4 regions of the Paenarthrobacter sp. NPDC089675 genome follow, and region 3 is predicted to be linked to each of the others. Evidence: riboswitches for the same ligand, from Rfam matches in the RefSeq annotation. Region 3 holds a riboswitch; each other region holds the start of a gene.
What was found. Region 3 has a riboswitch for S-adenosylmethionine ahead of ACIPY2_RS01945 (aminotransferase class V-fold PLP-dependent enzyme). Riboswitches for the same ligand answer to the same signal wherever they lie in the genome.
Positions count from the first base shown of each region.

Region 1 (2,193 bases), on a different contig from region 3:
AACGCCTTCCCCCTGGGCGAGGCACCTGCCTGCACCAGGACCGGCTCCTCGGGCAAGGGAGCCGTGTTCAGAGGCCCGCGGACCTTGAAGAAATCGCCCTCATGGTTGATGGGATGAACCTTGGTGTGGTCGGCAAACCTGCCGCCCTCCACATCCTCAAGAACAGCGCCGGGTTCCCAGCTCCGCCAAAGGCGCCTGACGACGTCGACGAACTCCTCCGCTTTCTCATACCGGAGGTCGTGCTCGATCTGCTGGTCCAGCCCGTAGTTCTGCGCGGCGAGGTCGCTGCCCGAGGTGACGACGTTCCAGCCGAGCTGCCCCTCGGAGAAGTGCTGCAGCGTAGCAAGGAGGCGGGCCGCCGTGAAGGGCGGGTAGAAAGAGGCGCTGACGGTCGGGACGATGCCCAGGTGTTCCGTGGCAGAAAGCAGGTACGGGACCAACGCGAGGGGATCGTGCTTGGGCGCAAAGGAGGCATGGGCCAGGGAAACCTCGGCCGTACCACCGTAGGTATCGGGGACGGTCAGGGAATCCTCGATGATGAACAGGTCCAGCCCGGATCGCTCGAATGCCCTGACAGCCTCCTGGTACAGCGCGGGTTTCTTCCAGTCGTAGCCGAGTCCGTATCCGGGAGTTCCCCAGCCCTGGACACCGAATCCGTGGCCCACGAACCAACCAAAATGAAGCATGGGCTTGAGTGTAGAACTGCCTTGTCCGTTCACCGCGACCTGATTTCATGCGAAGTTACAGGGGGTCGTACTGCGTCAATTATGCTCCCGCGGCGTCACATTTGGGCCCCGTTCCAAGGGGTTCCCGGAGGCACCGGTTACGCAACATGACGACGGCGGCAATGTCACCAAATGCGGCGCCACGGCTGTGGATGTTACTTTTTTCTTGAGTAATGAGCACCAGCGTTAAGCCCTGACTTGCTGGTCGGCAACCCTCTCCCGCGGCGGGGTGCCTCAGGTGACTACTCGGCGTATTCGACACATCGAACTGCAAGCGTGACTGAGGAGCACCACGAATGCCTGAACCCACTGAAGAAAAGCTGTCCTACCGCCTGATCACAGGCCCGGACACCCGCGAATTCTGCGAACGAATCAGCAACGCCCTGGCCGAGGGGTACGTCCTCCACGGCAGCCCGGCCGCCACCTTCAATGGCACCACCGTCATCGTTGCCCAGGCCGTCATCCTGCCGGCCGCTGTTGCCGATGCGGATGCCGCCGTGGCGAGCGCCGTTGACAAGCTCGAGAACTACGAGGACGAGGAAGCATTCGAGGGGCACGCATGAGCTACGCCGGTGACCTGACCCCGCAGGACGCGTGGGCCAAACTTGAACAAGGCGCCATCCTGGTGGACGTCCGGACCGAGGGCGAATGGGCCCACATCGGAATCCCGGACACCAAAGCCACCGAGAACGATCCCCTGTTTATCCAGTGGAACCTCGCAGGCGGCATCCCGAACTCCCGGTTCATCGAAGACCTCCAGCAGCAGGCTCCCGAAGGTGACGGCGTAGAGCTTGTGTTCATCTGCCGCTCCGGCCAGCGCTCCGTTGCCGCCGCCACGGCCGCAACCCAGGCCGGCTTCACGGCCTACAACGTACTTGAAGGCTTCGAGGGTGAACCCGACCGTTACGGCGAACGAACCGTCAACGGATGGAAGAACCGCGGCCTGCCTACCAACTTGGGGAACGACTAAAAGTGACTTTCAATCCTGACGCCGCCGGCTGGAGCCCTGATACCCAGGCCGTTCGCGGTGGCCTTGACCGTACCAACTTCCAGGAAACAGCCGAGCCTGTGTTCCTGAACTCCGGCTTCGTCTACGAATCCGCCGCAGCAGCAGAGCGTGCGTTTACCGGCGAAGACGAGCGCTTCGTCTACTCCCGCTACGGCAACCCGTCCGTCGCCACCTTCCAGGAGCGGCTCCGCCTGCTCGAAGGAACCGAGGCATGCTTTGCGACGGCGTCGGGCATGTCTGCGGTCTTCACCGCCTTGGGTGCCCTGCTGGCTGCCGGCGACCGCGTGGTTGCGGCGCGTTCCCTGTTCGGCTCCTGCTTTGTGATCCTCAACGAGATCCTGCCGCGCTGGGGCGTGGAGACCGTCTTCGTGGACGGGCCGGACCTTGATCAGTGGCGCGAGGCGCTCTCCCAACCGACCACTGCAGTGTTCTTTGAGTCGCCGTCCAACCCGATGCAGG
Region 1 covers NZ_JBIVHM010000009.1:83,379-85,571, forward strand. Annotated here, with positions in the region: gene ACIPY2_RS17815 (NtaA/DmoA family FMN-dependent monooxygenase) at 1-719, opposite strand, end outside; SAM riboswitch class IV at 895-1,008, shown strand; gene ACIPY2_RS17820 (DUF1737 domain-containing protein) at 1,022-1,288, shown strand; gene ACIPY2_RS17825 (rhodanese-like domain-containing protein) at 1,285-1,695, shown strand; gene ACIPY2_RS17830 (O-succinylhomoserine sulfhydrylase) at 1,698-2,193, shown strand, end outside.
Region 1: another riboswitch for S-adenosylmethionine. It lies ahead of ACIPY2_RS17820 (DUF1737 domain-containing protein); the one in region 3 lies ahead of ACIPY2_RS01945 (aminotransferase class V-fold PLP-dependent enzyme).

Region 2 (2,193 bases), on a different contig from region 3:
GGAAGGTCGATATCCAGGACGGCGGGCTTGAGGCGAACGCCGTCGGTGGCTGCGAAGAGGGCGGTGAGGAGTTCCACCAGCCCCTGGGCATCTCCCACATAGCGGGCTCCGCCCACCCATCGCTCATGGGCATCCAGCTCCGCGAGCCGCTCGGCGGCGCTCTGCCCGCGGGCGTCCAGGACGACGTCGAGCTCAACCAACGTCCGCTGCGCACCTGATGCCGCTGCCGCCTGGGCTGCCTGCGCGAGCTCATCGGCAGTGTCCGCAGAGACCAAGGCGACGTCGGCTTCGACGGCGGGAATCAGTTCCGTGGGGGCGAACACCACCAACTGGCCCTGAAGTGGACGCGGGATGATGGACGGTCCCTTCACCGAGAAGCGTGCGCTTTCGAAGTCGGCGTAGTGCAGTTTGTCGCGGTCCAGGTAGCGGCCCGTGGCAACGTCACGGATGACGGCGTCGTCCTCCCACGAGTCCCAGAGCCTGCGGTTGGCCTGGACCACATCTGCTGCTTCGCTTGTCACTTCATGCGCGGGCAGGGTCGAGCGGCCCACGGAACGGGCTTCCTCCACCAGGTTGTCCGCGTTTACCAGCCAGCCGGCGCGTCCCTGGGAGGAATAATCCAGGCTGGCGAGCTGGGTGGCGACATGGAACGGCTCGGTGAAAAGCGTGCCTGCTTCGGGGACCAGCCCAAGCGAGCGGGTGATCGGCGCCGCGAAGGCTGCCCTCTGGATGGCGTCGATGCGGCTCGGGATTCCGGTGGTCCCTCTGTCCACCACCCGGCTGTCCTTGAAGGTTGCTACATGGAACCCCGCGATATCGGCTGCCTGGACGGTCTCACGGATCCGACGGCCCCCCAACAGTGCCTGCGGATCATGAAGGGCCTTTCGCCAGGCGGCCGGGTGGGCTCCATCGCCGTCGAGCTCCAAGGCAACAACACGCGAACGGAATTCAGGTTTGGAAGGCATGTTTCTCTCTTTCACGGGCCGCGGCGCGGCCGGATTGACATTCACTTGCCGCGAGCGCGGCCAGGTCTGTTTCCGGAGCACCCCGCCACTTAATGCCTGAGGGTTGCCGCAGCGCGAGCCGGTCCTTGGCGCGCTGACTCTTGACCTGGAACTGAATCTAGGAGCAGCTCCAAGGAATGTACAAACGGCCCTGACGCGGGGAGTCAACGCAGGAAACAGCGCGTCAAGCGGCTGCCAAGTTCGTCATTTTCCGCTGGATAGGCAGGCTCTTGTGACCTTCCATTGCGCCGGGTTGAGCTGCGTTGAGTCCAGTTGAGCCGGGTGACGAACGGGCTTTGGTGCGTCCCTTCCGCTCCGTAGTGTCGTCACATGCCGAAGCCTTCCGTGATTCCCCTGTCAGTCCTTGACCTCAGCCCGGTGTCAGCCAACCAGAGCTCCGGCGACGCGCTGCGCAGCACTGTTGCCTTGGCCGTCGCCGCCGAAGCCGCCGGCTACTCCCGTTACTGGCTGGCCGAACACCACCTCAACGAAGGCGTTGCAGGTTCCGCCCCGCATGTGCTGGCCGGACTCGTGGCATCGGCGACAAAGACGATCCGGGTAGGCACCGCGGCCACGCTGTTGGGCAACTACCGCCCGTTGCAGATCGCGGAGAGCATAGGAACGCTGGCTGCGGTGTTCCCGGACCGCCTGGATCTGGGTTTTGGCCGTTCCGGTCCGCCCAAGTCGCCGAGCGAACCGGCGCCGGGCCAACCCGCGCCATCAGGGGAAGCCCAGTCCGCGGAGCGCGTTGTGGACGGACTCGTCGTCCCCGCCGCCCGCCCGATCTTCGGCGCCGTCCTTCCCCGGAAGTTCCGCCTGCAGAGCGAACTCCTGGGCCGGTTCCCGGGCGACACGGACAATTTCGAGAACGACGTCCAGGACATCATCGGCTTCTTCACCGGCGAATACCGGACCAGGCACGGTGAGGAAGTCACGGCCACTCCCGCCCTGGGCCAGTCTCCGCAGTTCTGGATCCACGGCTCCACGGCCGGTCCCAGCGCCAGGCTTGCGGGCAAACTGGGCCTGCCGTTCGGAGCCAACTATCACGTGGCTCCCGCGACAGTGTTGGACTCGATCGCCGAATACCGTGCCCACTTCAAGCCCTCAGAAACGCTGCAGGAACCGCACGTCATCGTCTCAGCAGATGTCCTGGTTGCACCCGACGAATTCAGCGCCCGCCGTATTGGCC
Region 2 covers NZ_JBIVHM010000002.1:261,278-263,470, forward strand. Annotated here, with positions in the region: gene ACIPY2_RS05320 (LLM class flavin-dependent oxidoreductase) at 1-965, opposite strand, end outside; SAM riboswitch class IV at 1,002-1,111, opposite strand; gene ACIPY2_RS05325 (LLM class flavin-dependent oxidoreductase) at 1,335-2,193, shown strand, end outside.
Region 2: another riboswitch for S-adenosylmethionine. It lies ahead of ACIPY2_RS05320 (LLM class flavin-dependent oxidoreductase); the one in region 3 lies ahead of ACIPY2_RS01945 (aminotransferase class V-fold PLP-dependent enzyme).

Region 3 (2,193 bases):
GCCTAGTCCACCGTGCAGGGGGCAGCGCCGGCGGTACCGGGCGTGTTGGGCGCCCACTCCGGATAGCTGCGGTGGTCGTTGGCCGGAACCCAGCGGCCCTCGTCCACCACGTAGTCCCAACCGAGGCCTGTGCTCTTGAGCTCCCGGATGCCTTTGAGCAGCCTGGTTGCGTCTTCCAAGCGGGAGCCAACCCCGAAGCTGGCGCGCAGCGAACCCGAAGGAAGCCCGAGCCTCTTGAGGAGGGGGTGCGCGCAGAAGCGGCCATCCCGGAGGCCCACGCCGTGTTCCGCCGCGAGATAGGCAGCCACGAGTCCGGCGTCGAATCCTTCGACCGAAAAGTTGACCACGCCGATCGTGTCCGTCGAGTCGCTGAAGATCCGGTGCACTGTGACACCCTCGATGGCCTCCAGGCCTTCCACGAGGTAGGTGCGGATGGCGCTTTCATGCTGGTGCCACGCCTGCTGGTCGAGCCCGGCAAGGACCTGGGTTGCGCGGGCCAGTGTTGCTGCTCCCAACACGTTGGGGGAGCCGCCCTCGTGCCGGGCCGGACCGGTGGCCCAGCTGACGGAATCGAGCCGGGCCTCACGGACTGCGCCGCCACCGGCGAGGTGCGGCGTACCGGCGTCGAGCCAGTCGGGACGGCCAACCACAACGCCTGCACCGAAGGGCGCATACAGCTTGTGGCCGGAGAAGACGATGTAGTCGACGTCGGCTTCGGCGATGTTGATGCGGCGGTGCGGTGCGAGCTGGGCTGCATCTACAACAATCCGCGCTCCGAATTCGTGGGCCAGGGACGCCAGCTCGGCAATGGGCAGGATTTCACCGGTGACGTTGGAAGCACCTGTCACCGCCAACAGGGAGACGCCGCCCTGGGCCAGCTCGTTACGGAGGTTTGCGATGGTGGTGGCCAAGGTGGGTGCCGCGACAACGCTGCGGTGGGGAACACCCTGCCATGGCAGCAGGTTGGCGTGGTGTTCGATGTCCAAGTAGAGGACCTCGCCGGTGGGCTCGCCATTGAGGTGCGGCAGGCAGCCTGCCAGCAGGTTCAGCGAGTCAGTGGTGTTGCGGGTGAAGATCACTGAATCATCCGGGCGGCCGCCGACGAAGTCGCGGACGATGTTCCGGGAGTTCTCATAAACGGAGGTGCTGATCTGCGAGGCAAAACCCGCGCCGCGGTGAACGCTCGCGTAGTAGGGCAGGACCTCGTTCAGGTACGCCGAGACGATGGTCAGCGCCGGCGCGGAGGCGCCGTAATCGAGGTTGGCGTAGCGGACGTGGCCGCCCTGGATCAGCGGAGCCTGGAGTTCCGCGCCGGTTACGGCTGCGAGGGGCCGGACCGCGGGGCCTTCCTCCGCGATGGAAGGCAGGGTGGTGGAATCGAACGTAACTGTGCTCATGTGACCTCACTCAGGAGGGACCCCTCGAGGGGATCCGCGCTTGCCGTATCCGTTCCGGACCGGCCTGGTCGTCACCCGGGGCACCCCACCGCGAATGGAGGGTTGCCGGCCAGCAAACCGGGGTTTAGCGCTGGCACTCGTGACCTGTAAAAGAGATTAAGGCACCCCGCACGCCCGGCACAAAGCCGTCCAGTTTATTAAGCGGATTGTTACGCGAGGGGCGCAAATGGCGCTTTTGGCGAATAAAGTGCGGCGGACACCCCACAAGAAGGGCGCCCGCCGCCGATTATTCAGAGAAGATCGTCAATGCCCGGATTGAGTCTCTTAAGGACTTCCGAGTGCAGGATCGAGTTGGTCGCCAGGGCGTTTCCGCCGAACGGGCCGTCTTCTCCTTCCAGCGAGGTGAACCGGCCACCCGCCTCGGTGACGATCGGCACGAGCGCAGCCATGTCGTACAGGTTCAATTCGGGTTCGCAGGCGATGTCCACCGCCCCTTCCGCAACCAGGCAATACGACCAGAAATCGCCATAGGCCCTGGTCCGCCAAATATCCTCTGTGAGCCCCAGGAATTCATCGAGGTTTCCGCGTTCCTTCCAGCCGGACAGGCTTGAAAAGGACAGGGAGGCATCTGCCAGCTGCGAGACGTTGGATACTTTCAGCCGGGTGGCGGAGGCGAGCGAACGCCCGGTGTAGGCGCCCATCCCCTTCGCGGCCCACCAGCGCTTGCCCAGGGCCGGGGCGCTGACGACGCCCACCACTGGTTCGCCTTCGTCAACGAGCGCGATGAGCGTGGCCC
Region 3 covers NZ_JBIVHM010000001.1:410,482-412,674, forward strand. Annotated here, with positions in the region: gene ACIPY2_RS01945 (aminotransferase class V-fold PLP-dependent enzyme) at 3-1,397, opposite strand; SAM riboswitch class IV at 1,429-1,542, opposite strand; gene hisN (histidinol-phosphatase) at 1,688-2,193, opposite strand, start outside.

Region 4 (2,193 bases), on a different contig from region 3:
ACATCGCCGAAGCCGGCGACCACGTGGTGGCCAGCCCCAGCCTGTACGGCGGAACCTACAACCTCCTGGCCCACACGCTGAAGAAGTTCGGCATCTCCGTGACGTTCGTGGAGGATCCGGACAACCTTGAGCAGTGGCGGAACGCCGTCCAGCCGAACACCAAACTTTTCTTCGGCGAAGTTGTTTCCAACCCGCGCCAGGACGTTCTGGACATCGAGGGCATCGCCAACGTGGCGCATCAGGCCGGCGTGCCCCTGATCGTGGACAACACGCTCTCCACTCCATACCTGATCCGGCCCATTGAATGGGGCGCGGACATCGTGGTCCACTCGGCCACGAAGTACTTGGGTGGGCACGGTGCGGCGATTGCCGGTGTGATCGTGGATTCGGGAAACTTCGATTTCAGCCTGGACCCGGAGCGTTTCCCGAACTTCAATACCCCGGACCCCAGCTACAACGGGCTTGTCTACGCCCGGGATCTCGGCAAGGACGGCGCGCTTGGTGCCAACCTCTCCTACATCCTCAAGGCGCGCGTGCAGCTGTTGCGGGACCTCGGTTCGGCAGTCTCGCCGTTCAACGCCTTCCTCATCGCCCAGGGCCTGGAGACCCTGAGCCTGCGCGTCGAACGCCACGTTGCCAACGCCACCAAAGTGGCGGAATGGCTGGAAGCCCATGACGACGTCGAATCCGTCGCCTACGCCGGGCTGCCCTCCAGCCCCTGGTACGACCGCGGACGGAAGTATGGTCCCCGCGGCACCGGCGCCGTGGTTGCCTTCAACATCAAGGGTGGCGTCGAGGCGGGCAAGCGTTTCGTGGACGCCTTGGAGCTGCACTCGCACGTGGCCAACATCGGCGATGTCCGTTCGCTGGTCATCCACCCGGCGTCCACGACGCACAGCCAATTGAGCGTTGAGCAGCAGGCAGTGGCGGGAGTTACTCCCGGCCTGGTGCGGCTGGCCGTGGGAATCGAGCACATCGACGACATCATCGCCGACCTCGAGGCCGGCTTCCGCGCAGCCAAGGGCGCCTGACAGGTCCCCTTGCCGAGCCCTTGCGGGCGCCGCCCGGCCCTGACGATTATTCGCCGGGCGGCACCCGCGGGTGCTTCTTTCTGAACGAAGCAGCCCAAAACCGTCACACTGCTGTCACATTCTTCGCCAGAACAGCTGTGTTCTTCCTAAACTCTTAGTCATTAGGTCATGAGTGCCAGTGACAGCCCCGGCTTGCTGGCCGGCAACCCTCCTCCGCGGTGGGGTGCCCCGGGTGAGGACCTGGCCTGCCGCATGAAAGGCGGCGGGCAAGCGCGAGGTTAGGTGTCAAAGGAATGACCATTACTGCTACTGCCCTTCCCACATCGGAAGAAAAAGACGGAACCGTCAAGTACGCCCACATAGGCCCGCTCCAACTCGAAGCGGGCGGGTTCCTTCCCGACGTCGTGCTGGCCTACGAGACCTGGGGGCGGCTGAATGCAGACGCCTCGAACGCTGTCCTGGTTGAACACGCTTTGACGGGCAGCACCCATGTGGCCCGCGGTGCAACCGAGGAAGAGGGCTGGTGGGAGCAACTGGTGGGCCCGGGCGCCACCATCGATACCGATCGATTCTTTGTCATCTCCATCAACATCGTGGGTGGCTGCTACGGCAGCACCGGGCCATCGTCGCCGGCGCCGGATGGCCGGCCTTGGGGCTCGAGGTTCCCGCTGGTTACTTTGCGTGACACCACGGAGGCAGAATCACGCCTCGCCGATGCCCTCGGTATCCAGGCCTGGCACGCCGTCCTGGGCGGTTCCATGGGCGGCGCCCGTGCCCTTGAGTGGGCCGTGACGTTCCCCGAGCGGGTCAAGCACTGTGCCGTGGTTTCGGTAGGTGCGTACAGCACGGCGGAGCAGATCGCTTTCGCGCAGTCCCAGACCCTGGCCATCAGGCAGGATCCGAACTTCAACGGCGGCGACTATTACCACGGTGCCGCACCCGAGGCAGGACTGGCCCTGGCCCGGCGGATCGCCCACATCACGTACCGTTCGGCGCTGGAACTGGATTTCCGCTTTGGCAGGGAAGCGCAGCATCAGGAGACTCCGCTTGCCGCCGCGGTGCTGGGGGAACGAGGCCGTTACCAAGTGGAGAGCTACCTCGACCACCAAGGCACCAAATTGGTGCGGCGCTTCGACGCCAACAGCTACATCGCCATCACCGA
Region 4 covers NZ_JBIVHM010000007.1:174,303-176,495, reverse strand. Annotated here, with positions in the region: gene ACIPY2_RS16045 (bifunctional o-acetylhomoserine/o-acetylserine sulfhydrylase) at 1-1,031, shown strand, start outside; SAM riboswitch class IV at 1,196-1,310, shown strand; gene ACIPY2_RS16040 (homoserine O-acetyltransferase) at 1,325-2,193, shown strand, end outside.
Region 4: another riboswitch for S-adenosylmethionine. It lies ahead of ACIPY2_RS16040 (homoserine O-acetyltransferase); the one in region 3 lies ahead of ACIPY2_RS01945 (aminotransferase class V-fold PLP-dependent enzyme).